DNA from 2 places in the Kitasatospora herbaricolor genome. Region 2 is predicted to be linked to the other one. Evidence: riboswitches for the same ligand, from Rfam matches in the RefSeq annotation. Region 2 holds a riboswitch; the other holds the start of a gene.
The links. A riboswitch is a leader RNA that binds a small molecule or an ion and turns the genes downstream of it on or off. The one in region 2 is predicted to bind glycine.
Positions count from the first base shown of each region.

Region 1 (15,030 bases), 4.1 Mb from region 2:
GCAGCTTCGCCGGGTTCCAGCGGGCCCCGGTCCACGGGTCCCAGCGGCCGTGCACCCGGAAGCCGTAGCGGGTGCCGGGCAGAACGTCGGGCAGGTAGCCGTGCCAGGTCTGGAAGTTCTGCTCGGTCAGCCGGTGCCGGCTCTCCCGTCCGTCCTCGTCGAAGAGGCAGAGGTCGACGGCCTCGGCGCCGGCCGCCCAGAGCGCGAAGTTGGTGCCCCGGGTGCCGTCGGGGCCGGTGCGGAAGCGGGCGCCGAGCGGCTGCCAGCTGCCCGGCCAGGGGGTGGCGGGGCCGGCGCCCGCGGGCGGTGCGGCGCGCGGCCCGGCCCGGCCCCGGTCGGCCGCTTCCTCCGGTCGTGCGCCTGGTCCCAGCTCCTGCCCTGCCGTCATGACCGCACCCTCCCAGTACGGGGGTGTCCCGTACCCCGTCCCACACTTGTTCCCTGATCGGATGCCGCTGTCACGTGGCGGATCATCTTGTGACGGACCGTGAACGATTCTGCCCCCGGACGCGCCCGGACGGCGTAGGCCGTCCGCAGGGCTTCGTTCGTGTCCGGCCGGGGTCGCGGTCGTTATGCCCGGTATCGAGCGGTTGGACCCTTACGCTGGCAGACGGACGGTCGGTGAGGGTTCGTCGGCGGACCGCCCTGCCGGACGGCGGCGAGCTGGCGGACGACGGACACAGCGGGAGGCCGGATGGGCCCCGGACTGCGGGTTTGGGTACGGAGGGCGGCCGCCCTCGGGCTGTGCCTGCTCACCGGCTGCGACGGGAGCGGGGTGCTGAGCGGCGGGGACGACCCGGCGCCGCCGCCGCCCGCCTCCTCGCCGGCGATCCTGGTGACGCCGGGCGACGGCAGCCGGGAGGTCGCCCCGGAGGGGCCGGTGAAGGTGACGGTCGCCCCCGGCGGGCGGCTGGAGTCCGTCCGGTTCCGGGACAACAAGGGGGCCGAGCTGCCCGGCACGCTCGCCGAGGACGGCGCGTCCTGGACGCCGGACGGCCTGCTGCCGCTGGGCGGCACCTTCTCGCTGGACGCCTCCGCGGTGGACCGCGACGGCGCCCGCGCCACCCGGCACACCAAGTTCAGCACGATCGCCAGGGCACGCACCTTCGTCGCCTTCTTCACCCCGGAGGACGGCAGTACGGTCGGCGTGGGGATGCCCGTCTCGCTGCGCTTCAGCCGCCCGATCGCGGACCGCGCGGCGGTGGAGCGGGCGGTGCGGGTCACCGCCGAGCCGGCCGTGCCGGTGGCCGCGCACTGGTTCGGCGACCAGCGGCTGGACTTCCGCCCGGAGCAGTACTGGGCGCCCGGGACGAAGGTCGGCGTGGCGCTGCGCCTCAAGGGCGTGCGGGGCGCGCCCGGCGAGCTGGGCACCCAGACCAAGGACGTCCGCTTCACCGTCGGCCGCTCCCAGGTCAGCGTGGTCGACCTGGACGAGCACACGCTCACCGTCCGCCAGGGCGGCAAGGTGGTGCGGCAGCTGAAGATCTCCGGCGGCACGCCCGAGCACAGCACCTACCTCGGGGCGATGGTCGTCTCGGAGAAGTTCAAGGTCACCCGGATGAACTCGCAGACGGTGGGCCTCGGCGACGAGTACGACATCAAGGACGTCCCGCACGCGATGCGGCTGACCACCTCCGGCACCTTCATCCACGGCAACTACTGGGCCGACCCGGAGGTCTTCGGCAACGACAACACCAGCCACGGCTGCATCGGCCTGGCCGACGCCAAGGGTGGCGGGTCGGGCGAGACCCCGGCGGGCTGGCTCTTCGAGCACACCCTCACCGGGGACGTGGTCGAGGTCCGCGGCTCGGCGGGCGACGCGGTGCCACCGCACAACGGGCTGAACGGCTGGAACCTGCCCTGGGCACAGTGGCTGGCCGGCAGCGCGCTCGTCCCGGGCGGTCCGGTCACGCCGGCGCCGACCGCGTCACCCTCGCCCGCGCCCGCGTCGCCCTCGCCCGCGTCGCCCTCGACCTCTCCGGCCGGGAGGAGGCCGGCGTCCGGTGCGTCCGCTGCCTCCGGGACGGCTCGTGCGTCCGGTGCGTCCAGCGGCTCGCCGACGCTTCACTGAGCAGGCACCCAGGAGGCACCCGGCTCCCGCCGAAGATTCACTCATCGTCCCCGGTTATCCTGCTCCTCGCCCCCGGGGCCCGGTATGGAGAAGATCTGCTCCCGGTGCAACCCTTCCGGGCACCAGCGCGTGTATTCAGGGTGGATACCGGGAGGGGAGAGACCGAGTGAAGCCGGTTCAGGCGGGCAACGCCGCGATACGTAGGACCAACCACCGAGGGCGCCGTGGCGCCGTGGCGGTGATGATGGGCGGTGTGCTGCTGCTGGGGGCCGCCTGTTCGTCGAACGGCGGCGGTGGCAGCACCGCCGGCGGGGGGAGCAACGACACGGCCGCGACCGGGGGTGCCACGGGCGGGGCGGCCGCGCCCTCGCAGGAGACCCCCAAGGTCTCCACCGCGGTGCTGAACGTCGAGCCCAAGGACGGCGCCGTCGACGTCAACCCGACCAACGGCGTCAAGGTGGGCGTCACGGGCGGCAAGCTGACCGCGGTCGAGGTGACCGACAAGGACGGCAAGGCCGTGGCCGGCACGATCACCCCGGACGGCCTCGGCTGGGCGCCCTCGGGCGCGCTGACCGTGGGCATGGCGTACAAGGTGAACGTCCAGGCGACCGACCCGGCCGGGCTGGTGTCGGCGTCGACCACCACCTTCACCACCCTGACGCCGGCGAAGACCGTCTCCACCAACGACAACATCGCCGACAACGCCACGTACGGCGTCGGCATGATCGTCTCGGTGAAGTTCAACAAGGCGATCAAGAACCAGGACGCGGTGCTGAACGGCATCACCTTCGTGGCCAGCGACGGCACCACCGTCAAGGGCCACTGGTTCGGCAGCCAGCGGCTGGACTTCCGGCCGGAGAAGTACTGGAACCCCGGCACCAAGGTGACGATCAAGTACCGCCTCAAGAACGTCGAGGTGGCGCCCGGCATCTACGGTGACGTGGACAAGGACGAGCCGTTCGTGATCGGCCGCTCGCAGGTCTCCACCGCCGACTCCGCCACGCACCAGATGACGGTGGTGCGCGACGGCAAGTCGACCGTCCTGCCGGTGACGCTGGGCGACGCCAAGAACCCGTCCTGGAACGGCACCATGGTGATCTCCAGCAAGGAGAAGGTCACCCGGATGAACTCCCAGACCGTCGGCCTGGGCGCGGAGTACGACATCCAGGACGTCCCGCACGCGATGCGGCTGACCGACTCCGGCACCTTCGTGCACGGCAACTACTGGGCCAACCCGTTCGGCAAGAGCAACGCCAGCCACGGCTGCGTCTCCATGCAGGACGTCCAGGGCGGCAGCGACACGTCGGTGGCGGGCAAGTTCTTCAACGACTCGATGATCGGCGACCCGGTCACGATCAAGAACTCCACCAGCGCCACGGTGAAGCCGGACAACGGTCTCAGCGGCTGGACGATGGACTTCAAGAACTGGTAGTCCCCGTGCCCGAGCGTTGATCCCGGTACCGCGACCGGGCCGGCCCCCCGCCGAGGGGGACCGGCCCGGTCGTCCGCGTTTCCGGGCCCGACCTCGCCCCCCTGCCCGCCGGACGGCCCCTGCCGGCCCGACCGGCCCGCTTCCGGCAGGTCCGTTCCGGGCCTGGTCCGGGCCTGGTCCGGGCCGGTCCGGGGGCGGTTCCCACCCGTCCGGCAACGGTTCCCCACCCCTGCGGTAACGGTCGGGAGACGGGCGCAACTTTTCCCGATCGGACGGCGTGTACTCAGCTGGGGATCAAGGGAGGGAGTCGGCCGTGGAGTCGATACGCAGGCCCGTCGGGTCGATACGCAGGGCAGCGGCCGTCGCGGTGCTGGGCGGTGTGCTGGTGCTGACCACCGCGTGCGGCGGGGGCGGCGGGGCGGCCGGCAGCGGTCAGCAGCCCCCCGCGGGGGCGGCACTGGGCGGGGCCGGCGGAGCGGGCGGAGGCGCCTCGGCGCCGGCCGGCGCGAGGTCGGAGCAGCCGCAGCCGAAGGTCTCGGCGGCGGTGCTGGACATCACCCCGAAGAACGGCGCCGAGGGCGTGGCCCCGGGCGCGCTGCGGGTCTCGGTGGCTGGCGGCAGGCTCACCGCCGTCAAGGTCACCGACAAGGACGGCCGGGAGGTACCGGGGGCCGCCACCGCCGACGGCGCCGCCTGGACACCGGCCGCGCCGCTGGCCGTCGGCACGGCGTACCGGGTCAGCGCGCAGGCGTCCGACCCGGCCGGGGTGCCGGCCACGGCGGAGAGCGGCTTCACCACCCTGACGCCGCAGAGCGAGGCCTCGCCCACCGACAACATCTCCGACGGCGAGACCTACGGGGTCGGGATGATCCTTTCGGTGGCCTTCGACAAGGACGTGAAGAACAAGGCCGAGGTGGCGAAGGGCATCACCTTCGAGACCGACAACGGCACCGTGGTCAAGGGCCACTGGTTCGGCGACCGCCGGCTGGACCTGCGCCCCGAGGCGTACTGGAAGCCCGGCACCAAGGTCACCGTGCACTACCGGCTGAAGAGCGTGGAGATCGCGCCCGGCGTGTACGGCGGGGTGGACCGCGACGAGCCGTTCACCATCGGCCGCTCGCAGGTCTCCACGGTGGACGCGAACACCCACGAGATGACCGTGGTGCGGGACGGCCAGACCTCCGTCATCCCGATCACCTCGGGCTCGCCCGAGCACCCGACCTGGAACGGGACGATGGTGATCTCCGCCAAGGAGGGCGTGGTGAACATGCGTTCCAGCACCCTCCCGGGGATGACCGGCGAGCCGTACGACCTGATGGTGCCGCACTCGATGCGGCTCACCGACACCGGCACCTACGTGCACGGAAACTACTGGGGCCACTCCTTCGGCGAGGACAACACCAGCCACGGCTGCGTCGGCCTGCAGGACGTGAAGGGCGGCGGCGCCGGCACCGTGGCGGGGAAGTTCTACGACTCCTCGCTGGTCGGCGACGTGGTCACGGTGCAGAACTCCAAGCGCGGCCAGGTGGAGCCGGACAACGGCCTCAGCGGCTGGAACCTGCCCTGGGGATCCTGGTAGCGGACGGCGTGCGGCCACTGCCGGGCTCCCCTCGCGGGGTGCCCGGCAGTGCTGTTTCGGAGGCTTGCTGTCGGCATATGCCCCTCGAATAGTGATTGTTTGCTCATTGTCCGTACGCGGCCGCATGCGTTCCGCAATGATGGGCACATGGCGGGATGGGGCGAAGCGGAACAGTCATCACATCCTGGGTCCGGCCTGCTGGGTGACGCCCCGTCGGAGAACCGGCCCCTGGCGCTGGCAGCCCTGGAGCGGCTCAGTCCGACCGAGCTGGAGCAGGTGTACTTCGGCCGGATGTGCGAGCAGGACGGGTCCGACGAGGTGGTGCTGCCCTCCCGGCCCCAGTCCGCCTCGGTGGCCCGGCGGCTGGTCCTGTCCGTCCTGCAGTCCTGGGGTCTGCACCAACTGCTGGAAGCCGGGGAGCTGTTGGCCGGCGAGCTGATCGCGAACGCCGTCCGCCACGCCGCCGGCCGTACCATCGGCCTCCAGGTCCAGCGCCGGGCCGGCTGGCTACGGGTGGAGGTCCGGGACTCCTCGCGGGCCCTGCCCTGCCGGATCGTCGCCGAGCCCGGCGGCGAGGCCGGCTACGGCCTCCAGCTGGTCGACGACCTGGCGGACCGCTGGGGCGCCGACCTGCTGCCGCGCGGCAAGGCCGTCTGGTTCGAGCTGAAGATCCGCGAGCGCGGCTGACACCGTCGGCGGAAGTGTTGTTCGTCCCGCCCCGGAAACCACGCAGGGCCCCCGTCGCCGTGGTGCGGCGTGGAGGCCCGTGCAGGTCATCGCGCCGGTCAAGGGGGTGCGTACCGCGCGATGGGGACGGCCGTGCCAGGTCGGGGTCGGCCGTGGTTCGCGTCCGGGGCGTCGTCACGCCCCGGACTGCTTCGACTATCGCATGCGTCTCAGGATGTGAGCAAACCGGACAGCTTGGAATGGAAGGTTTGTAACCTAGTTCACCTTTGCTGCGCGCATGAACTCGCATGCAGGCCTTTGATTGTTCACCGTCGGCGGGGTGGCTCGGCCGCCGGTGGGCGGCTGCTCTTCCCCGGCGCTGCGGCGTGATCCGTGGAGGCTGCTCGGTGGGCCGGTCACAGCATGGGGTGCGTCGTCGGGCGGGGGCGGGCCCGGTCGTCCCCGCCCGGGCGGATCAGGACGGAGTGCAGGCGGCCGTCCATCCGCAGGGTGAGGGTGAGCGACCCGTCCCGGACGAGGAACTCGCGGACCCGGGCGGCGGCCCCGCGCCGGGTGAGGAAGTACTCGAAGGCGTCGGACTGGTCGGCCCCGAGCGGGAGTTCACGCAACGAGCGCCAGAGCGCGGCGAGGGCGTCCGGGAGGTGCTGGAACCGGGCGGGGGCGGCCACGTCCTCGATCTCGACGTAGACCGCTCCGTCCGCGTCAGGGCCGGGGCAGGAGGTCATGCGGCGCTCCTGCGGGCGGTCGGGGTGCTGGAGGGAGCCGGGGCGACCGTGCACCAGACGGCCTTGCCGATGCCGCTCGTACGGGCCTGGCAGCCCCACTGGTCCGACAGGTGGCGCACCAGCCACAGTCCGCGTCCGGATTCCTCGTCCGGTGCGGGCAGGGCGACGGCCGCACCGGTGTCGAGATGGTGGTCGCCGGGGTCGTGGACCTCGATCCGCAGCCGTCCCTCGGTGAGCGCGAAGTGGACCATGATCAGGCGGTCGGGCGGTACATGGGCGTGCTCGATGGCGTTCGTGACCAGCTCGCTGAGCAGCAACTCGCCCACCTCGACGTAGTGTTCGCCGCCCTCGTGCCGGGAGAGGAAAGCGCCCAGCAGTCGGCGGGCCGCCCTGGCGGATCTGCGGCGGCGCGGCAGCCAGCAGGTCTGTTCGGTGACGGCGGACGGGGTGGGGTGGAGGGTTTCGGGCATGGCGGAGCCCCTTTCGGGTGTGCCTGGACGGACGGGCCTGGTGGCCTGGAACGGGCATGGGGATGCCCGGTGGCCTGTCGCGCTCGACTACTGCGTGTCGAGCAGTGGACTACTGCGAGTAGCATGCTCCGCTGAAGGCTCGTCGTGCAAGTGCTCCTCTCAAGCAATTGCACGAAGGGAGAAGCGACTCGGCCCTTGGAGGGGGTGGCAGACTGTGTATCGAGGCGACCTGTTGGGGATGGTGACGAGTGGACAGTCCGACCGTGCTGCGGCGTAGGCTCGGCACCGAGCTGGGCAAGTTGCGCGCGGCGAGCAGGATGGCTGCCAAAGACGTTGCCGCCACGCTGGGTTGGTCCGCTTCCAAGTTGAGCAGGATCGAAAGCGGCAGCGTGCCCTTGCAAGATCGCGATGCGGCGAGGCTTCTTGCTCACTATGGAGTCGACGATCCGGCAGAGGTGAAGCAGTTCATCAACCTGGCCCGGCAGAGTCGACAGCAGGGCTGGTGGCACGCCTACGGTGATGCGCTTCCTGACTGGTTCAGGGCCTACATCGGACTTGAAGCCGACGCCACGAAGATCGAGACATTTCAATGTGAGCTGGTGCCCGGGCTGTTGCAGACCGAGGACTATGCCCGGCAGGTCATCCGAGCGATGAATCCCGGAGAGGCCTCAGAGGACATCGAGCGCAGGGTGGCGCTGCGCATGGAGCGGCAGCAGATTCTCGATCGACCTCAGCCGCCGCGCATTTGGGCGATCATCGGGGAGGCTGTCATGAGGCGCCAGGTCGGCGATCCCTCGCAGATGAGTGGTCAGCTCCATCACATGGCGGACATGGCCGAGGGCCGGCCCAACATGACGATTCAGGTGCTGCCGTTCTCGGCAGGCGCACATGCTGCCATGGGCTCCTCGTCCTCCATCCTTTCGTTCAGTGATCTTCCCGGACGTGTGGCCTACTCCGAAGTCACAACCATCAGTATCTATACCGAGCGGGAGTCGGAGATCGCACGTCATGAGGACACGTTTCTCCGTCTCATGGCGTCGTCGGTCCAGCCGGAGAAGTCAGTCTCTTGGTTGAGGGAAGTCGCAGAGGAGTACAAGTGAAACAGGGCGACCTTGGTATCAAGTGGCACAAGAGCACCTACAGCAACGGCCAGGGAGAGTGCGTTGAGGTCGCTGACGGGCTTCCCGGAGTGGTACCCGTCCGCGACTCGAAGGACCCCGAGGGTCCGGCACTGCTGTTCCGCGCCGAGGCCTGGTCGGCCTTCGTCGCCGGGGTCAAGGCGGGCGATCTCCCGGCCGTCTGACGGGCCTCACGCCAGTGGCGGGGCCCACCGGGACGAACCGGTAGGCCCCGCCACGGTGTGAGGCTGTCACGCGCCGCCGCGTCGGCCGGTCAGCACTCGATGACGTTGACCGCGAGGCCGCCGCGCGAGGTCTCCTTGTACTTGACCTTCATGTCGGCGCCGGTCTCCTTCATGGTCTTGATCGCCTTGTCGAGGGAGACGTGGTGGCGGCCGTCGCCGCGCAGTGCCATCCGGGCCGCCGTGATCGCCTTGACCGAGGCCATGCCGTTGCGCTCGATGCACGGGATCTGGACCAGGCCGCCGACCGGGTCGCAGGTGAGGCCGAGGTTGTGCTCGATGCCGATCTCGGCGGCGTTCTCGACCTGCTCGGGGGAGCCGCCCAGGACCTCGGCGAGGCCGCCGGCCGCCATCGAGCAGGCCGAGCCGACCTCGCCCTGGCAGCCGACCTCGGCGCCGGAGATCGAGGCGTTCTCCTTGAAGAGCATGCCGATCGCACCGGCCGCGAGCAGGAAGCGGACGATGCCGTCCTCGTCCGCGCCGGGGATGAAGTTGATGAAGTAGTGCAGGACGGCGGGGATGATGCCCGCCGCGCCGTTGGTCGGGGCGGTGACGACGCGCTGCCCGGAGGCGTTCTCCTCGTTCACCGCCATCGCGTAGAGGGTCACCCACTCCATCGCGTTGGCCGGCCCTATGCCCTCGGCCCGCATCGCCCGGGCGCCGGAGGCCGCGCGGCGGCGGACCTTCAGGCCGCCCGGCAGGATGCCCTCGCGGGACATGCCGGCGGCGACGCACTCCTGCATCACCCGCCAGATCTCCAGCAGCCCGGCGCGGATCTCGGCCTCGCTGCGCCAGGCCTTCTCGTTCTCCAGCATCAGGCCGGAGATCGACAGCCCGGTCTCCCGGGTGAGGCGCAGCAGTTCCTCGCCGGTGCGGAAGGGGTAGCGCAGCGCGGTGTCGTCCGGCTTCACGCGGTCGGCGCCGATGGCGTCCTCGTCGACCACGAAGCCGCCGCCGACCGAGTAGTAGGTCTTCTCCAGCACGGGCACGCCGTCGGCGTCGTACGCGGCCAGGGTCATCCCGTTGGCGTGGTACGGCAGCGAGCGGCGGCGGTGCAGGATCAGCTGGGTGTCGGTGTCGAAGGCGATCTGGTGGGCGTCGGCCAGGTCGTGGCCGAGCAGCCGCAGCTGCTTGGTCGCCCTGATCCGCTCGACGTCCAGTTCGGCCTGGTCGACGTCGACGGTCCGGGGCGAGTTGCCCTCCAGGCCGAGCAGGACGGCCTTGGGGGTGCCGTGGCCGTGGCCGGTGGCGCCGAGCGAGCCGAACAGTTCGGCCCGGACGGCGGCGGTCTGGGCCAGCAGCCCCTCGGACTTCAGGCGGCGGGCGAACATCCGGGCCGCCCGCATGGGGCCGACGGTGTGGGAACTCGACGGGCCGATGCCGATGGAGAAGAGGTCGAAGACGCTGATGGCCACGGGGGGACGTCCTTGTCTGGTCTCGTGGAAGGACAAGCGGGTACACGCGTCGGGGCACCGCGCGCCACGTTCCAGTGTGCGCGGTGCCCCGGGGTTTCGGGAGGCTCGGCGGGTGCGTGCCGGGACTCACGAGAGGTGAAGCGGGCCCTGCAGATGAGGGCCGTGCAGCTTCGGGCCCTGCTGCTTCGGGTCCTACAGGTTCGGGTACAGCGGGTACTTCGCGGCCAGCGCGCTGACCCGGGTCTTCAGGGCGGTGGCCTTGGCCTCGTCGAAGGTCGGCAGCAGCGCCTCGGCGATGATGTCGGCGACCTCGCGGAAGTCCTCGGCCTGGAAGCCGCGGGTGGCGAGCGCCGGCGTGCCGATCCGCAGGCCGGAGGTGACCATCGGCGGACGCGGGTCGTTCGGGATCGCGTTGCGGTTGACCGTGATGCCGACCTCGTGCAGGCGGTCCTCGGCCTGCTGGCCGTCCAGCTCGCTGTTGCGCAGGTCGACCAGGACGAGGTGGACGTCGGTGCCGCCGGACAGGACGGACACGCCGGCCTCGGTGGCGTCCGACTTCAGCAGGCGCTCGGCGAGGATCTTGGCGCCGGCCAGGGTGCGCTCCTGGCGCTCCTTGAACTCCTCGGAGGCGGCGACCTTGAACGCGACGGCCTTGCCGGCGATCACGTGCTCCAGCGGACCGCCCTGCTGGCCGGGGAAGACCGCGGAGTTGATCTTCTTGGCGTACTCGGCCTTGGAGAGGATCACGCCGCCGCGGGGGCCGCCGAGGGTCTTGTGGGTCGTGGTGGTCACCACGTCCGCGTACGGCACCGGGTTGGGGTGCAGGCCCGCGGCCACCAGGCCGGCGAAGTGCGCCATGTCGACCATGAGCAGCGCGCCGACCTCGTCCGCGATGCGGCGGAACTCGGCGAAGTCCAGCTGGCGCGGGTAGGCGGACCAGCCCGCGATGATCAGCTTGGGCTGGTGCTCCTTGGCGAGGCGCTCGACCTCGGCCATGTCGACCGTGTTGGTCTTCTCGTCCACGTGGTACGCGGCCACGTTGTAGAGCTTGCCGGAGAAGTTGATCTTCATGCCGTGGGTCAGGTGGCCGCCGTGCGCCAGGCTCAGGCCCAGGATGGTGTCGCCCGGCTGGATCAGCGCGAACATCGCCGCGGCGTTCGCCTGCGCGCCCGAGTGCGGCTGGACGTTCGCGTGCTCGGCGCCGAACAGCGCCTTCACCCGGTCGATGGCGATCTGCTCGGCCACGTCGACGTGCTCGCAGCCGCCGTAGTAGCGACGGCCGGGGTAGCCCTCGGCGTACTTGTTGGTCAGCACCGAGCCCTGGGCCTCCATGACCGCCACCGGGGCGAAGTTCTCGGAGGCGATCATTTCCAGGGTGGTCTGCTGACGGTGCAGCTCGGCGTCGACCGCGGCGGCGATCTCCGGGTCGAGAGCGTGCAGGGACTGGTTGAGGACAGTCATGGTGTGGTCTTCCCGTCATGGGGCAGCCGCGCGCAGCTCGTCGGCCGCGGGGACGGCCGGGCGGCGGGCGGGAGCGGGCAAGGGGCCGGGCGGGGGCGGCCGCCGCGCTGCGGCCGCCCCGTCGGGGGACTCAGCCGCCGGTGAGGGCGGTGTACTCGTCGGCGCTCAGCAGGTCCGCGGGCTCACCGTCGAGCCGGACCTTGAACAGCCAGCCACCCTCGAAGGGGGCGGAGTTCACCAGGGCCGGCTCGTCGATGACGGCCTGGTTGACCTCGACGACCTCGCCGGTGGCGGGGGAGTACAGGTCGCTGACCGACTTGGTGGACTCAAGCTCGCCACAGGTCTCACCTGCGGTGACGGTGTCGCCGACCTCGGGCAGCTGCACGTAGACGATGTCACCGAGGGCGTCCGCCGCGTGGGCGGTGATGCCGATGGTCGAGACACCGCCCTCGGCGGCCGTCAGCCACTCGTGCTCCTTGCTGAACTGCAGGTGCTGGGGGTTGCTCATGGCGTCATTCTCCAGGATGGGAAGCAGTCGGTGGAAATGCGGGGTCGCCGGATCGGCCCGGCGGCCCGGACAGGGGTGACGGTGGGTGACCGCGCTCACGCGGGCGGGCGCCCGCACCGGCGTGCGGGCCCGGCCGCGCGGCCTCGGCGGTGCGGACCGGTGACGGGCCTCAGCGGGCGCGCTTGTAGAACGGCAGCGCGACCACCTGGACGGGCTCGTGCTTGCCGCGCACGTCCACCGCGACGGTGCCGCCCGGCGTCGCGTGCGCCGCGTCCACGTAGGCGATCGCGATCGGCCTGCCCAGCGTCGGGGACGGCGCACCCGAGGTGATCCGGCCGATCGGGGCGCCCTCGGCGTCCACCACCGCGTACTCGGCCCGCGGCACCCGCCGGCCCTCGGAGACCAGGCCGACCAGCACCCGCGGCGGGTTCGTCTCCGCCTCGGCGGCCGCCTGCTCCAGCGCCTTGCGCCCGACGAAGGCGCCGCCGTTGGTGGTCTTGTCGAAACGCACCACCCGGCCCAGGCCCGCGTCGAACGGCGTCAGCTCGGTGTTCAGCTCGTGCCCGTACAGCGGCATGCCCGCCTCCAGGCGCAGCGTGTCCCGGCAGGACAGGCCGCACGGGACCAGGCCGACGCCCTGCCCCGCCTCGGTCAGCGCGTTCCACAGGTGCTCGGCGTCGGCGGGGGCCGAGAAGATCTCGAAGCCGTCCTCGCCGGTGTAGCCCGTCCGGGCCAGCCAGACCTGCTTGCCGGCCACGGTCGCGGGCAGCAGCGCGTAGTACTTGAGGCCCGGCAGGTCGGCGTCGGTGACGGAGGCCAGGATGCCGTTCGCCTCCGGACCCTGCACGGCGATCAGCGCGTACGCGTCGCGGTCGTCGCGCACCACCGCGTCGAAGCCCTCGGCGCGGGCGGTCAGCGCGTCCAGCACCACCTGGGCGTTGGAGGCGTTCGCGACCACCATGTACTCGTCCTCGGCGGTCCGGTAGACGATCAGGTCGTCCAGGATGCCGCCGTCCTCGGCGCAGATCATGGTGTAGCGGGCGCGGAGCACGCCCAGCGCGGAGATGAAGCCGACCAGCGCGTGGTCCAGCAGCTCGCCCGCCTGCGGGCCCGAGACGGTGATCTCACCCATGTGCGAGAGGTCGAACAGGCCGGCCTTCGTCCGGACGGCGAGGTGCTCCTCGCGCTCGCTGCCGTAGCGCAGCGGCATGTCCCAGCCGGCGAAGTCGGTCATGGTGGCGCCGAGGGCGCGGTGCAGCGCGTCGAGCGCGGTGAGACGGGGGGACGACATGGCCTGTACTCCTTGGGCTGGGCACTCAGGTGAGCGCACGCCGGACCGGCCCCGACGGGGACCTGACCTGCGCGCGGGCATGCGGCGGCTGGGTCTCCCCATCTGTCGTCACAACCTGAGAGCTTCACCGCGCGCTGCCCTGGGGACAGCATGGCGGCTTGCACCGTGGGTGGGCGCACGGCAGGGCCGTGTCCGCTTTCCAGATGTGCCTCGCCCGTGCGGTAGGGGTGCCTGAGAGATTCCGGGGAGGACTTGCTCCTTCGGCGCCGGCCGTACCCCAGGGGGCACTCCGGACTCTCCCGCGCGGGTTCGAGCGGCCTGTATGGAGTTGGGCGCCCCGCCGAAGCGACTCACGGGGACGGGCACATCATGGCATGCCGGGCGGTGGGTCTTAAAGGCTCGCTCGTGGTCGTGGCCTCCGGCCGGCCGGGGGTCCCGGGAATCCGCGGGTCCGCCGGCCGGTGCGGGCACGGACCGGTTTCCGCGGCCCTGGGCCGCCGCCCGGCCGTGCTGCGAAGCGGCGCGGGGGCTGTTCGTACGCGGGGCTCGTAGGCGGGACGTGGAGGCCTCCCCTTGATCCCGTGCGCCCGGTCCGGCGGGGGGACGGGCCGATAGGCTGGGAGGCCGGCGGCTAGAGATGGGGCGGTACAGGGGCGTATGGGTTACCCGGCGGAGGAGACGCAGGCATGGGGCGGGCCGGAGGCGGCGCCGCCCGGGGGGAGCTGGCCCGCCAACGAGCTGGAGCAGGTGCTCACCGCCGCGCTGGGCGACCCGGGTGCCACGCCGCGGGTGATCGAGGTGCTGGCGCGCAGCCAGGTCTGGATCCCCCTGCCGGCCGGCGCCGACCCGCAGGGGCAGTCGCTGGACCTGCCGACCATCGAACTGGCGGGCGCGCCGTACGTCCCGGTGTTCTCCTCCCAGGAGCAGTTCCTGCAGCACGCCCCCGGGCTGGCCTTCGCGGTCGCCCCGGTGTGGGAGTTCGCGCGGGGGTTGCCGCTGGGGCTGGGGATCGCGGTCAACCCGGACGCGCCGGTGGGCATCCCGGTGCCGCCGGCCGGGGTGGCCGAATTGCGCCGCGGGCCGCGGGAGGACCGCTGGGACACCCAGACGGACGCCGGTGCCGGTGGCCGGGTGGCGCTGCGGGAGCCCGCGCCGGAGGAGGAGCCGTTCGCCTTCCTCTCCGCGGCGGCCGCCGAACTGGCCGCGCTGCCGGGGGTGCTGACGGCACGTCGGGCGCTGGCCAGCGTGGAGGGGGAGCCGACCGTCATGTTCGTCGGGGTCCAGCTCGACCAGGCCTGGCCGGCCGACCCGGGCGCGGTGAACGAGGCGCTCGGGCGGGCGCTGGGAACCGCGCCGCTTCCCGGTGGCGTCCACCTCGTGCTGCTCGACCTCGTGGACGACCCGGTGGTCGAGTGGCTGCTCGGCCGGGTACAGCCCTTCTACACAAGGATGTGACCGGCGGGGTCGGGGCACGTCGGCATGGCGACTGTCCGCAGCGCCCCATAGGCTGCGTCCGGACACCCCGGGACGGACACCCCTGCCACACCGGCGGCGGCAGACCAGGAAGAGGGCTCGAAGTGGGCGAGCGGGGCGAGCGCGCCGGCAGAAGGTGCGCGTTTCGCGTGGCGGCCATCGAGGTGGGCGTATGAACGCGGCAGCGGCCGGCGGCGGAGCACCGGGGCCTTGGGGCCCGCCTCCCGCGGCGCGCCCCGGGGGTGACCCGGGGGCGCTGGAACGCGCCCTGCGCGAGGTCGCGCCGGAGCGGTACGAGGCGTACGAGGGCATGCTGCGGGCGCTGGCCGAGGGCCAGGTCTGGATGCTGCTCTGGCACGGTTCCGCGGGCAGCCCGGACGCGCAGTACGGGAACATGGACGTCTCCGGGCACGGGTACGCGCCCGCGGTCACCTCGCCCGAGCAACTGGCGTCCAGCGGCTGGGCCCGCGGGCACGAGGTGATCTCCGGGCAGGAGATCGCCGCCTCGCTGTACCGCACCCGCTGGGGCCTGTGGCTGAACCCGCACGCCCCCGGCGG
Region 1 is NZ_JAUSVA010000002.1:5,943,810-5,958,839, forward strand. Features, by position in the region: gene glgX (glycogen debranching protein GlgX) at 1-388, opposite strand, end outside; gene J2S46_RS26280 (L,D-transpeptidase) at 695-2,071, shown strand; gene J2S46_RS26285 (L,D-transpeptidase) at 2,238-3,503, shown strand; gene J2S46_RS26290 (L,D-transpeptidase) at 3,817-5,082, shown strand; gene J2S46_RS26295 (ATP-binding protein) at 5,230-5,769, shown strand; gene J2S46_RS26300 (hypothetical protein) at 6,165-6,494, opposite strand; gene J2S46_RS26305 (ATP-binding protein) at 6,491-6,964, opposite strand; gene J2S46_RS26310 (helix-turn-helix domain-containing protein) at 7,213-8,064, shown strand; gene J2S46_RS26315 (DUF397 domain-containing protein) at 8,061-8,267, shown strand; gene J2S46_RS26320 (L-serine ammonia-lyase) at 8,357-9,739, opposite strand; gene glyA (serine hydroxymethyltransferase) at 9,932-11,200, opposite strand; gene gcvH (glycine cleavage system protein GcvH) at 11,331-11,708, opposite strand; gene gcvT (glycine cleavage system aminomethyltransferase GcvT) at 11,878-12,999, opposite strand; glycine riboswitch at 13,209-13,311, opposite strand; gene J2S46_RS26340 (enhanced serine sensitivity protein SseB C-terminal domain-containing protein) at 13,657-14,454, shown strand; gene J2S46_RS26345 (enhanced serine sensitivity protein SseB C-terminal domain-containing protein) at 14,645-15,030, shown strand, end outside.
Region 1: linked by a shared signal. The riboswitch ahead of gcvT (glycine cleavage system aminomethyltransferase GcvT) and the one ahead of gcvP (aminomethyl-transferring glycine dehydrogenase) in region 2 are both predicted to bind glycine.

Region 2 (15,030 bases):
CGCGCAGTTCCTCCAGCACATGGCCGGTGAGCCGGTGCGGGGCGATGTTGACCTCGATGTTGAACTGACCGAGTTCGGTCTGGAAGTCGCTGGAGGCGATCGCGCCGAGCACCTGTTCGTTGCGCATCAGCGGCTGACCCTGCTCGTCCGCCAGGTTGAGCTCGATCTCCAGCCCCATCACGGCCCGGGGCCGGTCGAAGCGGTTCTCGCGCAGCATCCGTTCGAGCACGTCGAGACAGGACTGGAGCTTGCGGCGGTACATCTGCCGGTCCGACAGGTCCGCGCGCGTGGCCACGACCTTCTCGCCCATGGGTCCCCTCCTCTAGGCCGACCGTGCAAGCATCATGCCCATCCCGAAGATCGATACCCGACGGGGTCGAACGTCGTACGAAGCAAGGAAACTGACGCTCCATCAGTCGAATACCGACTTGCCCTGCACAACTGAACGTGATAAACAGGTCACCCTGCGCACCTGTTCGAGTAGAATTCGCACTGCGCTCAAGCCCGGCCTGCCACCGCTCCGACGTCGACGACGACACCGGGGCCCCCTACGGTGGCGGCCGCGCCCGCACCGCGATCACGCACAACCGGACACGGCCCAGGTCCCGTCACACCAGACACGCCACGCCGGTATGCCGCACTCGCACGCCGATCTCTCACGGAGAGGCGACCCCGCCATGACATTGCAGACCCCCCAGCCTCCGCCCAGCGCCCTGCGCGCCGTCCTGGCGGCACTCGATTCGGAGACCGCGCTGCGCCAGCCGGCCGCCGCCGCGCTGCGCCGTCCCCACGGCACCCTGCTGCCCGCGCACCCGCTCGCGGTGCACGTCCTGGACGGCCCCCGGCCCCGACTGACGGCCGCGCGCCGGACGGGCTGGCGGTTCCTGATCAAGGACGGCAGCGAGGTGGCGGCGGCGGCCGAGGTGGTCCAGGGCGTCGAGGGGCACACCTTCTCGCACTTCACCGCCGGCCCCTACCTGGACTCGACGGTCCGGGCGCTGCGGCAGGCCTGGCAGCTCGCGCAGACCTCGCGCGCCCGGCACCAGCCGCGACTGCTGACCTTTCCCGGGCAGTACGCCACCGCGCTGTGGCTGCACGCACCCGACGCGGCCCCGGCGTCCGACCTGCTGATCCCGCTGGCCCCGGCGCCGCTGGGGGTCACCGCGCACCGCGCCTACCCGGCGACGGACCTGCTGGCGCTGCTCGCCGCCCCCGCTCCGGCCAAGCCGATGGTCCTCGGGGTCTCCTGACACCCCGATGCTCCGGACGGGTCATCCCGGGTAGCCCGATCGGGCCATGCCCGGCATGGCCCGTCCGGCATTTATTTCTGCTCCGCGCCATCTGAATGGGTGATCTATGCGCGGGAGTTGTGGCGCATGTCACCAAATTGCTGCGCGAAGGCCGACGGAAGCCGACACTGGGACCCAGCGTGGAAGGACCACCTGTCCTACCCACAGAATCGCCGGCTCACACCTGGGCCGGCGGGACAGGATCCGGCTACCGCGGCGGCTCCCGGCGGACTATCCCGACGGCAACCGCATCACGGGGAGGATCGCAAGCGAAGCGAGGGTACGACCCATGTGCCAGCACCGTCCGGAATGCCCTTCGGCCGACTCCGAGGACCGCGAGGCCGCCGCGACCGTGGCCTGCCACCCCGAGCAGGGGTGGAGCCTCCTCTGCAACGGCGTCCTGCTCTTCGAGGACACCGGCGAACTCCTGCCCGACGGCCGGGTGATCGCCCCGCGCCGCCCCCTGGCCTTCGCGGCCTGACCGGCGCCGCACCGTACGGCGGGACTCCCCGCCCGTGCGGCAGGACAGCCCGGCGGCGTGGCGCGGAGCCCCGCGGCGGGTACGGCGAGCAGCAGCGGGCCCCGGCGGATCGAATCCGCCGGGGCCCGCTGCTTCGTACCGGGTCAGCTCACGCCCGCGGGCGCGGCACCGGTCAGGCGCCGTACTCGTCCATCGGCGGGCAGGAGCAGACCAGGTTGCGGTCGCCGTAGGCGCCGTCGATCCGGCTCACCGGCGGCCAGTACTTGTCCGCCGGGTTCACGCCCGCCGGGAAGACCGCCTCCTGGCGGGAGTAGCCACGGGCCCACTCGCCGGCCAGGGTGGCGGCGGTGTGCGGGGCGCCGCGCAGCGGGTTGTCCTCCGCGGCCCACTCGCCCGAGCCGACCTTGTCGATCTCCCCCCGGATCTCGATCATCGCGGCGCAGAACCGGTCGATCTCGTGCAGGTCCTCGGACTCGGTGGGCTCGATCATCAGCGTGCCGGCCACCGGGAACGACATGGTCGGCGCGTGGAAGCCGTAGTCGATCAGGCGCTTGGCGATGTCGTCCACCGTCACGCCCGTGTCCTTGGTGAGCGGGCGGATGTCGATGATGCACTCGTGCGCGACCAGCCCGCCGGGGCCGGTGTAGAGCACCGGGAAGTGCGGCGCCAGCCGCTTGGCGATGTAGTTGGCGTTCAGCACCGCGACCTGGGTCGCGTGCTTGAGGCCCTCGCCGCCCATCAGCCGGACGTACGACCAGGAGATCGGCAGGATCGCGGCCGAGCCCCACGGCGCGGCGGAGATCGGGCCGACGCCGGTGGCGGGGCCCGCCTCGCTCTGCAGCGGGTGGTTGGGCAGGTACGGCGCCAGGTGGGCGCGGACGGCCACCGGGCCGACGCCCGGGCCGCCGCCGCCGTGCGGGATGCAGAAGGTCTTGTGCAGGTTCAGGTGCGAGACGTCCGCGCCGAACTTGCCCGGCTTGGCCAGGCCCACCAGCGCGTTGAGGTTGGCGCCGTCCACGTACACCTGGCCGCCGGCCTCGTGCACGGCCGCGCAGATGTCGGTGATGGTCTCCTCGAACACGCCGTGCGTGGACGGGTAGGTGACCATCAGGACGGAGAGCTGCTCGCGGTGCTGCTCGATCTTGGCGCGCAGGTCGTCGACGTCCACGTCGCCGTCGACCAGCGTCTTGACCACGACCACCCGCATGCCGGCCATCACGGCGGAGGCCGCGTTGGTGCCGTGCGCGGAGGACGGGATCAGGCAGACGTCGCGGCCGGTGTCGCCGTTGGCGTGGTGGTAGGCGCGGACGGCCAGCAGGCCGGCCAGCTCGCCCTGCGAACCGGCGTTGGGCTGGATGGAGACCGCGTCGTAGCCGGTCACCTCGACCAGCTGCTGCTCCAGCTGGCGGATCAGGGTCAGGTAGCCCTGGGCCTGCTCGATCGGCGCGAAGGGGTGCAGCTGGCCGAACTCGGGCCAGGTCACCGCCTCCATCTCGGTGGTCGCGTTGAGCTTCATGGTGCAGGAGCCCAGCGGGATCATGCCCCGGTCCAGCGCGTAGTCGCGGTCCGACAGGCGGCGCAGGTAGCGCAGCATGGCGGTCTCGGAGCGGTGGCTGTGGAAGACCGGGTGGGTGAGGTACTCGTCCTCGCGCAGCAGCGCGGCGGGCAGCGCCTCGGCGCTCTCGTCGATCTCGGCCTGCGGCACGCCGAAGGCGGCCCAGACGCCGGCCAGGTGCTCGCGGGTGGTGGTCTCGTCGCAGGACACCGAGATCAGGTCGGCGCCGTCCTGGTGGACGTTGATGCCCCGCGTGCGCGCGGCGGCGGCGATCTCGGCGGCCCGGCCCGGGACGCGGGCGGTGACGGTGTCGAAGAACGCGTCGTGCAGCAGCTCGACGCCCCCGGCGCGCAGCCCGGCCGCGAGCGCGGCGGCGTAGCGGTGGGTGCGCCGGGCGATGTCGGCCAGGCCGTCGGGGCCGTGGTAGACGGCGTACATCGAGGCCATCACGGCCAGCAGGACCTGCGCGGTGCAGATGTTGCTGGTGGCCTTCTCGCGGCGGATGTGCTGCTCACGGGTCTGCAGCGCCAGGCGGTAGGCGCGGTTGCCGTCGGCGTCGACCGAGACGCCGACCAGGCGGCCGGGCAGCGAGCGGGCGTACTCGGCGCGCACGGAGAGGTAGCCGGCGTGCGGGCCGCCGAAGCCCATCGGGACACCGAAGCGCTGCGAGGTGCCGCAGGCGATGTCGGCGCCGAGCGAACCGGGCGACTTCAGCAGGGTGAGCGCCAGCAGGTCGGCGGCCACGGCGACGACGGCGCCGAGCCCGTGGGCCTGCTCGATCAGCGGCTCCAGGTCGCGCACCACACCGGTGGCGCCCGGGTACTGCAGCAGCACGCCGAAGACACCGCGCTCGGCGATCTCGGCCGGGATGCCCGCGGAGAGGTCGGCGACGACCACCTCCACACCGGTCGGCTCGGCCCGGGTCCGGATGACGGCGACGGTCTGCGGCAGGGTCTCGGCGTCGACCAGGAACACCCCGCCCTTGACCTTGGTGACCCGGCGGGTCAGCGCCATCGCCTCGGCGGCGGCGGTGCCCTCGTCGAGCAGCGAGGACCCGGAGGTCGGCAGGCCGGTGAGGTCGGAGACCACGGTCTGGAAGTTGAGCAGCGCCTCCAGGCGGCCCTGCGAGATCTCCGGCTGGTACGGGGTGTAGGCCGTGTACCAGGCCGGGTTCTCCATGACGTTGCGCAGGATCACCGGCGGGGTGAAGGTGCCGTAGTACCCCAGGCCGATCATCGGCGTGAGCACCTGGTTGGCGGCCGCCAGCTCGCGCAGCTCGGCGAGGACCTCGGCCTCGCTGCGGCCGGCCGGCAGGTCGAGGCCGTCGATCGAGCGGATCGCCTCGGGCACGGCCGCGGCGGACAGCTCGTCCAGCGAGCCGTAGCCCACGTGGGCGAGCATCTTCTCCTGGGCCCCGGAGTCGGGGCCGATGTGGCGGGTCTCGAAGGGGCTGGCCTGCTCAAGCTCGGTGAGGGTCGCGGAGCTGAGCGGGCGACCGGCGTTCGGCTGGGCGTTCATGATGGTCGAGGCCTCCTGGTCACGGACCGGCGGGGGCGCGCACGCCGGTCGGCCGTGACCGCTGCGGACAGCGGGCCGGCCCTGGCGAACGAACCCAACAGGCCTCCCCCTCTGTCATCGGGACCTGAGAGCTTCGCCCGCGCGGGATGCCTGAGCACCCCGTCGGCTTGCACCGTCGGTGAGGGTGGTGGCCGTCGGCTCCCTCGCCGGCGGTCCTGCCCTGCTTTCCAGAGTGACCTATCCCACACGGTACGGATGCCTGAGAGATTCCGGGGAGGAGTTGCTCCTTCGGCGCCCCCGCCGGCGTCTCGTCGGCCGGGGACTCTCCCGAGCGGGCTCGGCGGTCGCGCCCAGGGTACCAGCGGGAGCCGCCCCGATCACGGGTGCGCCCCGGCTCCGGATCGGAGTACGCACTGGTCCGGGCGGGCGGACTGCCCGCCCGGACGGCGGCGCTCCGCTCGCAGGCGCCCGGTTCATGCCTTTTCGTATGAAGTGGCGGATGGGCCGGACCCTCCAGCCGTACCCCTGCGGGAGTTCCGCAGGAGCATCCGCACCGGAGGAATTGAGTGCAAACCGACATCGACCCCAGAGACCTGATCGGGCACCGGGCGGTCGACCGCAACGGCGACAAGATCGGCACCGTGGACGAGGTGTACCTGGACGACGCGACCGGCGAGCCCGAGTGGGCGGCCGTCCGGACGGGCATCTTCGGCCGCGACGCCTTCGTCCCGCTGACCACCAGCGAGTTCTCGGGCGAGGAACTGCGGGTCCCGTACGACAAGTCGCTGGTGAAGGACTCTCCGGACTTCGGCGTGGGCCAGCACCTCTCCCCCGCCCAGGAGCTCCAGCTGTACCGCTACTACGGGCTCGACACCCCGGCGGACAACCGCTCCGGCTCGGCCAAGGACACCGGCGCCGACGACCGCCCGGCGGACATGGACTTCGGCGCCGTACCCGGTACGGCGGGGACGGCGGCCGCCGGTGCGGCGGTGGCGGGCGGCGCGGCCGCCGCGACGGCGGGCCGGGGCAGCGAGACGCCCGCGCCGGAGAAGGCCGAGAAGCTGGAGAAGCTGGAGCGGCCCGTCGAGCCGCCCGCGGCGGGCGCGCCGGCCACCGCCGTCGGCATCGCCGCCGCCGCGCCCGAGCGCAGGTCGCCGGCCGCCGAGGAGACCAACGTCCGCACGGTGGGCGCCCCCGCGCCCACCGCCGGCCAGGCCGCCCCGGCCCCGATGTACGCCAAGCCGGCCGAGGCGGAGCCGCTCGCCGCTCCCGGTGCGGACGCCGCCACCTCCGCACCCGGCGGCCCGGTCGAGATCACCTGCCACGAGGAGCGGCTCGACATCAGCACCGAGTGGCAGGTGACCTACACGGCCCGGCTCCGCAAGTACGTGACCAGCGAGACGGTCGAGCGGCACGTACCGGTGGTGCGCGAGCGCGTCCGGGTGGAGCGGGTGCCGGTCACCGAGGGCGAGCGGGACGCGCTGACCCAGGAGGAGATCGCCGAGGCCGTGGAGGAGGTCACCCTGCGCGAGGAGCGGCCGGTGGTGCGCAAGTACCTGGTGCCGATCGAGCGGGTGCGGCTGGTGGTCGAGCGGTTCACCGAAGATCACGTGGTGCGCGAGGAACTGCACCGCGAGCACGTCGAGATCCAGGACGGCTCCACCGCCGGCGCCCCGGGCCAGGCATCCGCGCACGCCGCCCCGGCCGGCCACACCGCCCGGGCCTCACAGCCCGCCCAGGCCGCCTACTCCTCGGGCGGCACGGGCGCTGCCGCGTCCGGAGAGTCCTCGGCGATGCGGCCGGACTCCCCCGCCGACTCCCCCTCGGCCGTCCGGCCGACGGACAGCTCGGCGGCGGCGCCGGCCGCCGCACAGGCCGCCGCGCAGTCGCGCCCCGAGCCGCTGCGCACCCTGGGCTGAGCAGCTGGTCCCGAGGACGGGCAGGCCCCGGACCGTACGAGGTCCGGGGCCTGCCCGTCCTCGGCATGTCCGGACACCGCTGCCGCGAGGCATGACCGGCGGCGGGCCGCCGGCCCGGCAACGGACCGGACCGACCCGCTCCGGCCTGCACTTTGCCAAAGCTTCACCGATCGATATTTGACACAGTGAAGTATCTGCCGCCAAAGTTACTTCAGCTAGTTCACTTTCATTCGCCTGAAGCAACGTCCTCGGGCACACGTACTGGAGGAAGCACCGTGAGTGAGGCCCCACAGCCCACCACCGCGGCAGAGAAGCAGAGCAGTGCCCGGGTACTCCCTGCCCTGATCCTGGCGATGCTGGCGTTCAGCGTGGTGCAGACCGCGGTCGTCCCGATCCTGCCCTCGCTGGCCAAGGAACTGAACGTCTCCGGTTCCAACATCACCTGGCTGATGACGGCCAACCTGCTCTCGGCCGCCGTCCTCACCCCGCTGCTCGGCCGGTTCGGCGACCTGCGCGGCCGCAAGCCGATGCTGCTGATCTCGCTGACCGGGCTGGTCGCCGGCTCCGCCCTCGCGGTGAGCACGCACTCCTTCACCTGGCTCGTCGTGGCCCGCGTCCTGCAGGGCGCCGGCGGTGGCGTGCTGCCGCTCGCGATCAGCATCGTCCGGGACGAGCTGCCCAAGGAGAAGGTCACCGGCGGCGTCGCCGGGATCAGCGCCTCGATGGGCGTCGGCAGCGGCCTCGGCCTGGTGGCCACCGGCCTGCTGCTGGAGCACTGGAGCTACAAGTCCATCTTCTGGATGGGCCTGGTCTTCGGTCTGATCGCCGTCGCACTGGTGGCCCTGCGCGTCCCCAAGGACCCGGTCGTCGACACCGAGGGCGGGGCCGACCCGCTCGGCGCGATCACCCTGGCCGGCTGGCTCTCCGCCCTGCTCGTCGCCGTCAGCCAGGGCAACACCTGGGGCTGGACCTCCAACAAGACCCTCGGCCTGTTCGCCGTCGCCGCCGTGGTCGCCCTGATCTGGGGAATCATCGAGGTCAAGGTGAAGCACCCGCTGGTCGACATGTCGATGATGTCCCGCCCGGCCGTCGCCTTCACCAACCTGGCCGGTCTGCTCATCGGGTTCGGCATGTACGGCTCCTTCATGGTGATCAGCAACTTCGCCCAGACCCCCGAGCGGCTCACCCACTACGGCTTCACCGCCACCGTGCTGCACGCCGGTGTGATGCTGCTGCCGTCCGCGGTCGGCAGCATGGTCGCCGCCCCGCTCGGCGCCGTGCTGATCGCCCGTCGAGGACCGCGCCTGCCGCTGGTGCTCGGCGGTGTCCTCGGCGCCGTCGCGATGTCCTACCTGGCCATGCGGCACAGCCACGAGGGTGACCTCTACACCGCCTCGGCGATCTTCGGTCTGGGCATCGGCCTCGCCTTCTCCGCGATGCCGGCCTACATCAACGGCGCGGTCCCGGTCGAGCAGAGCGGCATCGCCAACGGCATGAACGCCGTGCTGCGCACCGTCGGCGGTGCCATCGGCACCGCCGTGATGGCCGCCATCCTGACCGGCGACACCATCCCGCGCCTGCCGGTCGCCCTGCCGACCCTGAACGCCTACCAGCACGCGTTCTGGACCGCCGCGGCCGTCTGCCTCGTCGCCGGCGCCGTGCCCTTCCTGATCCGCCGGATCAAGCCGGCCGCGCCCGCGGCCGACCTGGCCGACGCACCGAACTCCAGCCCCGTGCTGGTCAAGACCGACGCCTGACGAGGCGTCCTCCCCCGGGCCCAGGGACAGGGCGCGGGGGGACCGGGCCACCGGGGATCGACGAGGGCATCGCGATCACCCACGGCCCGGCCCGACACGCGGCCCCGCCCGGAACACTCCGGGCGGGGCCGCTCCGTCGTTCGCACCGCCCCGCCGGGGAAGCCGTGCCGGCCGCTTCACTCCTGCCGTCCTCACTCCTGCCTCCTTCACTCCTGCCGCAGCGGCAGCGGCCGGGCCGGCTCCAGCGCCGGATCGTCCACCAGGAACGTCCGCACCCGGCCCGGCCCGCTCCACGGCGTCTCGAACCGCACGGTCACCCGCCCGACCCCGCTGCCCTGCACCCACCCCGGCCCGTGCTCGGTGTGCGTCACGTCCTGCCCGGGCATCCAGCGCCGGACGGCGGGCACCTCGGCGTCCTCCCCGGCCTCCCCCGGCTCACCGGACGCCTCGGCCGGCTGCTCCCCCGGCGACGACCCGCCCGGCTCCGAGCCGTCCTCCGGCTCCGCCTCCCGCTGCTCGGCCTGCTCCCGCGCCGCCTCCCGCACGGCCTGCGCGAAGAGGTCCTCCTGGGTGTAGTCCGCCAGCTGCGAGACGCCGACGCCCAGCAGCCGCACCCCGCCGGTGACGTCGACCTGGGCCGCCAGCCGCCGCGCGGTGTCGGTGATCACCGTCTCGTCGTCGGTCGGGCCGCGCAGCGTCTCGGAGCGCGTCAGGGTCGAGAAGTCGAAGCGCCGTACCTTGAGCACCACCGTGCGGCCGGAGCGCCCGGCCGCGCGCAGCCGGCCGACGCAGCGCGCCGCCAGCACGTCCACCTCGTGCAGGATCCGGTCGCGGTCGGCCAGGTCCACCTCGAAGGTGTCCTCCACCGAGACGGACTTGGCGTCCCGGTCGGGCACCACCGGCCGGTCGTCCAGTCCCAGGGCCATCTGGAGCACGCCCGCGCCGTGCGCCCGCCCGAGCAGCTGCACCAGCTCCGCCTCGCCGGCGTCGGCCAGGTCCGCCACCGTGATCAGACCGGCCCGGCGCAGCACCTGCTCGGTGGCCGGGCCGACGCCCGGCAGCGCCCGGACCGACATCGGGCCCAGCACCGCCCGCTCCCGGCCGGGCGGGACGAGCACCAGCCCGTCCGGTTTGGCCTGCTCGGAGGCGATCTTCGCCATCAGCTTGGAGCCCGCCGCGCCGACCGAGGCGGTCAGCCCCGTCCGCCGCTCGATGTCGGCCCGGAGGTCCTCCGCCAGGGCCAGCACCAGGGCCGCGCCGTCGGAGGCCGCGGTGAGCGCGGGGCCGTACGGACCGGCCGCCAGGTCGACGAAGGCCTCGTCCAGGCTGAGCGGCTCGACCAGCGGCGACAGCTCCCGCAGCAGGCCCATCACCAGGTCGCTGACCCGGCGGTAGGCCTCGAAGCGGCCGGTCAGGAAGGCCGCGTTCGGGCACAGCCGCCGGGCCTGGGCCATCGGCATCGCGGAGTGCACGCCGAACTTGCGGGCCTCGTACGAGGCGGTGGAGACCACGCCCCGGCCGCCCAGACCGCCGACGAGCACCGGTTTGCCGCGCAGGCTCGGCTTGGCCGCCTGCTCCACCGAGGCGAAGAAGGCGTCCATGTCCAGGTGGATGATGCTGGGCAGTGACCGCACCTGCCGATCATGCCGCAGAGGTCCGACAATCAGGCCTCCGCGCGACCGGCCCGGCGCGCCCGGCCGGTCGCCAGGGCCGGCAGCTCATGGTCACGCCCGCCGGCGCGAGGTCACGTCGCCCGGCGCCCGGTCAGCGCGCCGCGCCCGCGTCCGCGAGCGCGCGCGGGATGCCCTGCTCCTGCGGACCGAGCAGGGCCGGGTCCGGCCGCAGCCAGGCGTTCAGCGCGGCCTTCCCCGCGCCGGGGATCTCCCGCAGGCCGCCGTAGTACCAGGTGACGTCGTGCCACTCCTGCACCCCGACCGCGTACGCGTCGACGCCCGCGGCCTGACAGAGGGCCAGCGCCCTGCGGACGTGGAACTCCTGGCTGACCAGCACCGCCCGGTCGACCCCGAAGATCCGCCGGGCCCTGGTGCAGGAGTCCCAGGTGTCGAAGCCGGCGTAGTCGCCCACCACCCGGATCTCCGGCACCCCGTGCTCGATCAGGTAGCGCCGCATCGCGTCGGTCTCGTCGTAGCTGGCCCGCCCGTTGTCGCCGGTCACCAGGATCGCCCGGACCTTCTGCCGCTGGTACAGCTCCAGCGCCGCGTCCAGCCGGTGCGCGAGGTACGGGGACGGCGTGCCGTTCTGCAGGCCGGCGCCGAACACCACCGCCACGGGGGCCTGCGGCACGCTCGCCACGGTGCGGACCCGCTCCGCCGTGCTGACCCAGAGCCAGGCGCTCGGCGCGAGCGCCACCACGCACAGCAGGACGAGCAGTTGGAAAGCGCGGCGCTGCCCACGGCGCTGCCGCAGCCAGGCCGGCCCACCGAGTACGACCCGCACGAAGCGTATGACCCGCACGACCCCTCCTTGATCGGTTCACCACCGGTGACGACGCGACCGGCCCGGACGGTTCCCCGTCCGGGCCGGTCGCGGTGGTGCGGATCGCTGATGAGTCGTGGGGTCGCGGGCCCACCCGCCTGCGGCGCCCGACCGATCGGCCCGCCGCGCGGCGGTGGCCTGGGCGGCGCCGTGCGGAAGCGCCGTGCGGGGCGGCTGGTCAGCCGGCGCGGTTGCGCCGCTGGGCGAGCTCGTCCGCCGGGTCCTGGCCGACCAGGGTCTCGCCGGTGTCCGTACGTTCGGCGTGCAACCGTCCCAGCGAGGACTCCAGTTCCTTCCAGACGGCGCCGACCGCGATGCCGAACACGCCCTGACCGCCCTTCAGCAGGTCGACCACCTGCTGCGGGGTGCTGCACTCGTAGACCGTCGCGCCGTCGCACATCAGGGTCAGCCCCGCCAGGTCTCCGACCTCGGCGGACTGCAGATGGGTGACCGCCACCCGGATGTTCTGCAGCGAGACGCCCGCGTCCAGCAGGCGCTTCACGATCTTCAGGGTCAGGATGTCGCGGAAGCTGTAGAGGCGGTGCGTGCTCGCCGGGTACACCGACCGCACGCTCGGCTCCAGCAGCCCGGTGCGCGCCCAGTAGTCCAGCTGGCGGTAGGTGATGCCGGCCGCCGCGCAGGCGGTCGGGCCACGGTAGCCGACCAGCGCGGAGGTGGGGGCGAGTCGTTCGATGTCCGGCTGGCCGCCCTGGACGGCCGGGAAGCGCCCGATCCTGGTCCCGGCCCGGGCCGGCTCGGCGCCGCCGGGCTCCGCCTGCCGGGCGTCCCAGCCGCGCTCCACCACGGTCCGGCCGGTGCGCTGCACATGCACGGAGCACACGCCACCCACGGCCACGTCATCGCCGGTGCTGGTCATGCCTACCTCCGTCCACCTGTGCTGCGGGCAACCCGGCCGCGCGTGACAATCCGCAGCCACTCCTGACGGTAGGCAGTCACCCATGGCCCGTCAACGATCGCCACGCCGGGCACGCCAAACCGCGTCACTCGGGAGAGTGGTTTTTCGTGCCCCCAGTGTGGGTAAGTGGACGACTTTTGGCAAAACCGCGACGGCGGGCCCCAGCAGCCGGAACGGCCCACCGGACCAGCTTCGAAGGTCACGACGGGTGCGGCGGCCGATCACCGACCGTAGCGCGGCCGACCGCCGCGGGTGCGCCGGAGGCTCACAGCGGGTAGAGCGGCCGTTCACGTCGAGGCACGGGGCAGAGCAGCCACCGGCCATCGGCGACCGCACAGGGGCCTGGGGGGCCGGGCCCCCGGCCGCGGACAGCGAGAAGCCCGTGCGAACCGCACGGGCGGGGAGCCGGCGGGCGGCGCCTACTGCTGGCCGCCGCCGAAGTCCTCGGGCGAGACCTGGTCGAGGAACTCGCGGAACTTCTCGACCTCGTCCTCCTGCTCGTCCGGGATCGCGATGCCCGCCTCGGCGAGCACCTCCTCGCTCCCGTAGATCGGGGTCCCGGTCCGCAGGGCGAGGGCTATCGCGTCGGACGGGCGGGCGCTGACCTCGACCCCGCCGGTGAACACCAGTTCGGCGTAGAAGACGCCCTCGCGGAGGTCGGTGATCCGGACCTCGGTGAGCTGCTGCCCCAGGGCCTCCAGCACGTCCTTGAAGAGGTCGTGCGTCAGCGGGCGCACCGGCGTCATGCCCTGCTGGGCGAAGGCGATCGCGGTCGCCTCACCCGGACCGATCCAGATCGGCAGGTAGCGGTCGCCCCCGACCTCGCGCAGCAGCACGATGGGCTGGTTCGACGGCATCTCCACCCGGACACCCACGACGTCGAGCTCATTCACAGTCGCAACCCTATGGCCCACACCCCGGATATGAAAGCGCAACCAGGACCGGGCTGGTCACAGCCCTGCGACCGGCCCCGCGAGGCCGCCGTCCGGAGCCGCCTAATGACGGGTCCGCATCCCGGCCTGGACCATCGCCGCGTGCAGCCGGACGGACAGCGTGGCGAGATCGCGCGCGGTGGCCTCGGCGTGCGCCCGGGTCTGCGGGTTCCGGTGCCGCCGCAGCGGGGCGACCACCTGGTCCACCAGCGCGACCTCGCGGTCCGCGGCGGCCTTCATGGCGCGCAGGTGGCGCGGTTCGAGTCCGTACCGGCCCAGTTCCGCCACCAGCCGGGCAACCTGCAGGGCCTCGCCGTCGTACCCGCCGTCCGGCCCCGGCACGACCAGGCCGTACGACTCCCACTCGGCGAGCTCGCGCTCCCCGGCCTCGGCGGCGGCCAGCAGCTCGGCGCGGCCGAGCCGGACCCCGGAGGCCGCGCCGGAGGCGGCCACCAGCTCGCGGTCGGCCTCCTCCATCGGCCCGGGGCGGGCCTCCGGCGCGGGCAGCGCCGGCGGCGCCTCCCCCCGCTCGATCGCGTCCAGGTGCTCGCGGATCACTCTCAGCGGCAGGTAGTGGTCGCGCTGCATCCGCAGCACGTACGCCAGCCGCTCGACGTCGGCGGGGCTGAACTTGCGGTAGCCCGAGGGGGTGCGCTGCGGCTCAACCAGGCCCTCCGCCTCCAGGAACCTGATCTTGGAGATGGTGACCTCGGGAAAGTCGTCCCGGAGGTGGGCCAGCACCGCGCCGATGCTCAGCAGTTCCTCACCGCGCCGCCGGGGGTCACCGGGGCGGTGGACGGTGCGGACATGCTGCCTGGGGGCCGCGATCACCCCCCGCACACCCTGCTCCGGCCGCGACTGCGACGGGGGCACCGGCTCCGGGCCGAGGTGTGCGGGGGTGATCGCCCCGAGAGATGTGGGAGGGTTCGCGCTCACTCGGGCTCCTGCCGAAGTCGTGGTCAGTACCCCCGGTGGTGGCTGGCGAAGAACACCAGCCGGTACTTGCCGATCTGCACCTCGTCGCCGTTGTTCAAGGACACCTCGTCGATCCGCTCCCGGTTGACGTACGTGCCGTTGAGGCTGCCGACGTCCGCGACGGTGAAACCGCCCCCCGGCGTCCGGCGGAACTCGACGTGCTTGCGCGACACCGTGACGTCGTCCAGGAAGATGTCACCCTGCGGGTGACGGCCGGCCGTGGTCTTGTCCGAGTCGAGCAGGAAGCGGCTGCCGGAGTTCGGGCCGCGCTGCACGATCAGCAGGGCGGAGCCCGGCGGCAGCGCGTCGATCGCCGACAGCACCTCGGGCGAGAGCGCGGGCTGGGTGCCCGTGCCGGCCTGGGTGGCGTTGGGGTCGTAGGACTCGAGACCGGAGATCGAGATGGTCGAGGTGGTCTCCGCGGCGCCCTCGGGGTGCAGGCCGCCACGCAGCGCGGTGCCGCAGTTGGAACAGAAGCGGGCCGCGACGGGGTTCTGGTTCCCGCACCTGGGGCACGGAGTGGGGCCACCCATGTTCACAGCCTCCTGGCGCGGCAGACCCGAGGGGTCGTGCCCGGCGTAGGGATCCGGGGCAAACCCTCCACCAGAGGTTGAGGGTCCTGTCGGGAAACCTATGCGCGGGGCGCCGGAGGGGTCAACCGACGCGCCGTAGCCCGCGGGATTCCCTCCCTGGGGGGCGCCGGCGCCGTCCCTGAACAGCGGCCGGTCGGCCGCGTACTCGACTCCCTCGGGAGCGGAGCGCATGCCCGGCAGGGCGGGCTCTTCGTCGGCCCGGCGGTGGCGCGCGGTGGGCGCCTCGACAGCCGCACCACTGCGGTTGTTGCGGCCGAACAACTTCGAGAAGAAACTCACGGGCGAATCCCCTTGCGTGTGACAGACCCGCCCGCGGGGCAGGGTGAGAACCTCGGACAGGCTGCGAGCCCGGCTGATCGCCGGGCCGATGGGAGTGGTGCTCCGACAAACAGCGGCACGAACCAGTGTCTCTGACCGCCTTGCGGCAGCCTCCACCGGGGGTTCCCCGCAGGTGACGGACCGTACGAAAGGCGCCCTGTCACTTCGCCGCCGGCTTGGCGTACTGCGGCGTGCGCAACTCGGTGAGCGCGTCGACGACGATCTTCTGCTGCTCGGCGATGGTGGCGCGGGCCTGGTGGCTCTCCAAGGTGCGGACCACA
Region 2 is NZ_JAUSVA010000002.1:1,842,520-1,857,549, forward strand. Features, by position in the region: gene J2S46_RS08405 (glutamate-cysteine ligase family protein) at 1-310, opposite strand, end outside; gene J2S46_RS08410 (hypothetical protein) at 678-1,250, shown strand; gene J2S46_RS08415 (DUF5999 family protein) at 1,579-1,770, shown strand; gene gcvP (aminomethyl-transferring glycine dehydrogenase) at 1,943-4,843, opposite strand; glycine riboswitch at 4,948-5,079, opposite strand; glycine riboswitch at 5,081-5,183, opposite strand; gene J2S46_RS08425 (PRC and DUF2382 domain-containing protein) at 5,410-6,762, shown strand; gene J2S46_RS08430 (MFS transporter) at 7,038-8,519, shown strand; gene J2S46_RS08435 (DNA polymerase IV) at 8,726-10,153, opposite strand; gene J2S46_RS08440 (SanA/YdcF family protein) at 10,284-10,985, opposite strand; gene J2S46_RS08445 (MerR family transcriptional regulator) at 11,194-11,892, opposite strand; gene J2S46_RS08450 (bifunctional nuclease family protein) at 12,351-12,824, opposite strand; gene ftsR (transcriptional regulator FtsR) at 12,927-13,619, opposite strand; gene J2S46_RS08460 (double zinc ribbon and FHA domain-containing protein) at 13,823-14,371, opposite strand; gene J2S46_RS08465 (DUF881 domain-containing protein) at 14,910-15,030, opposite strand, start outside.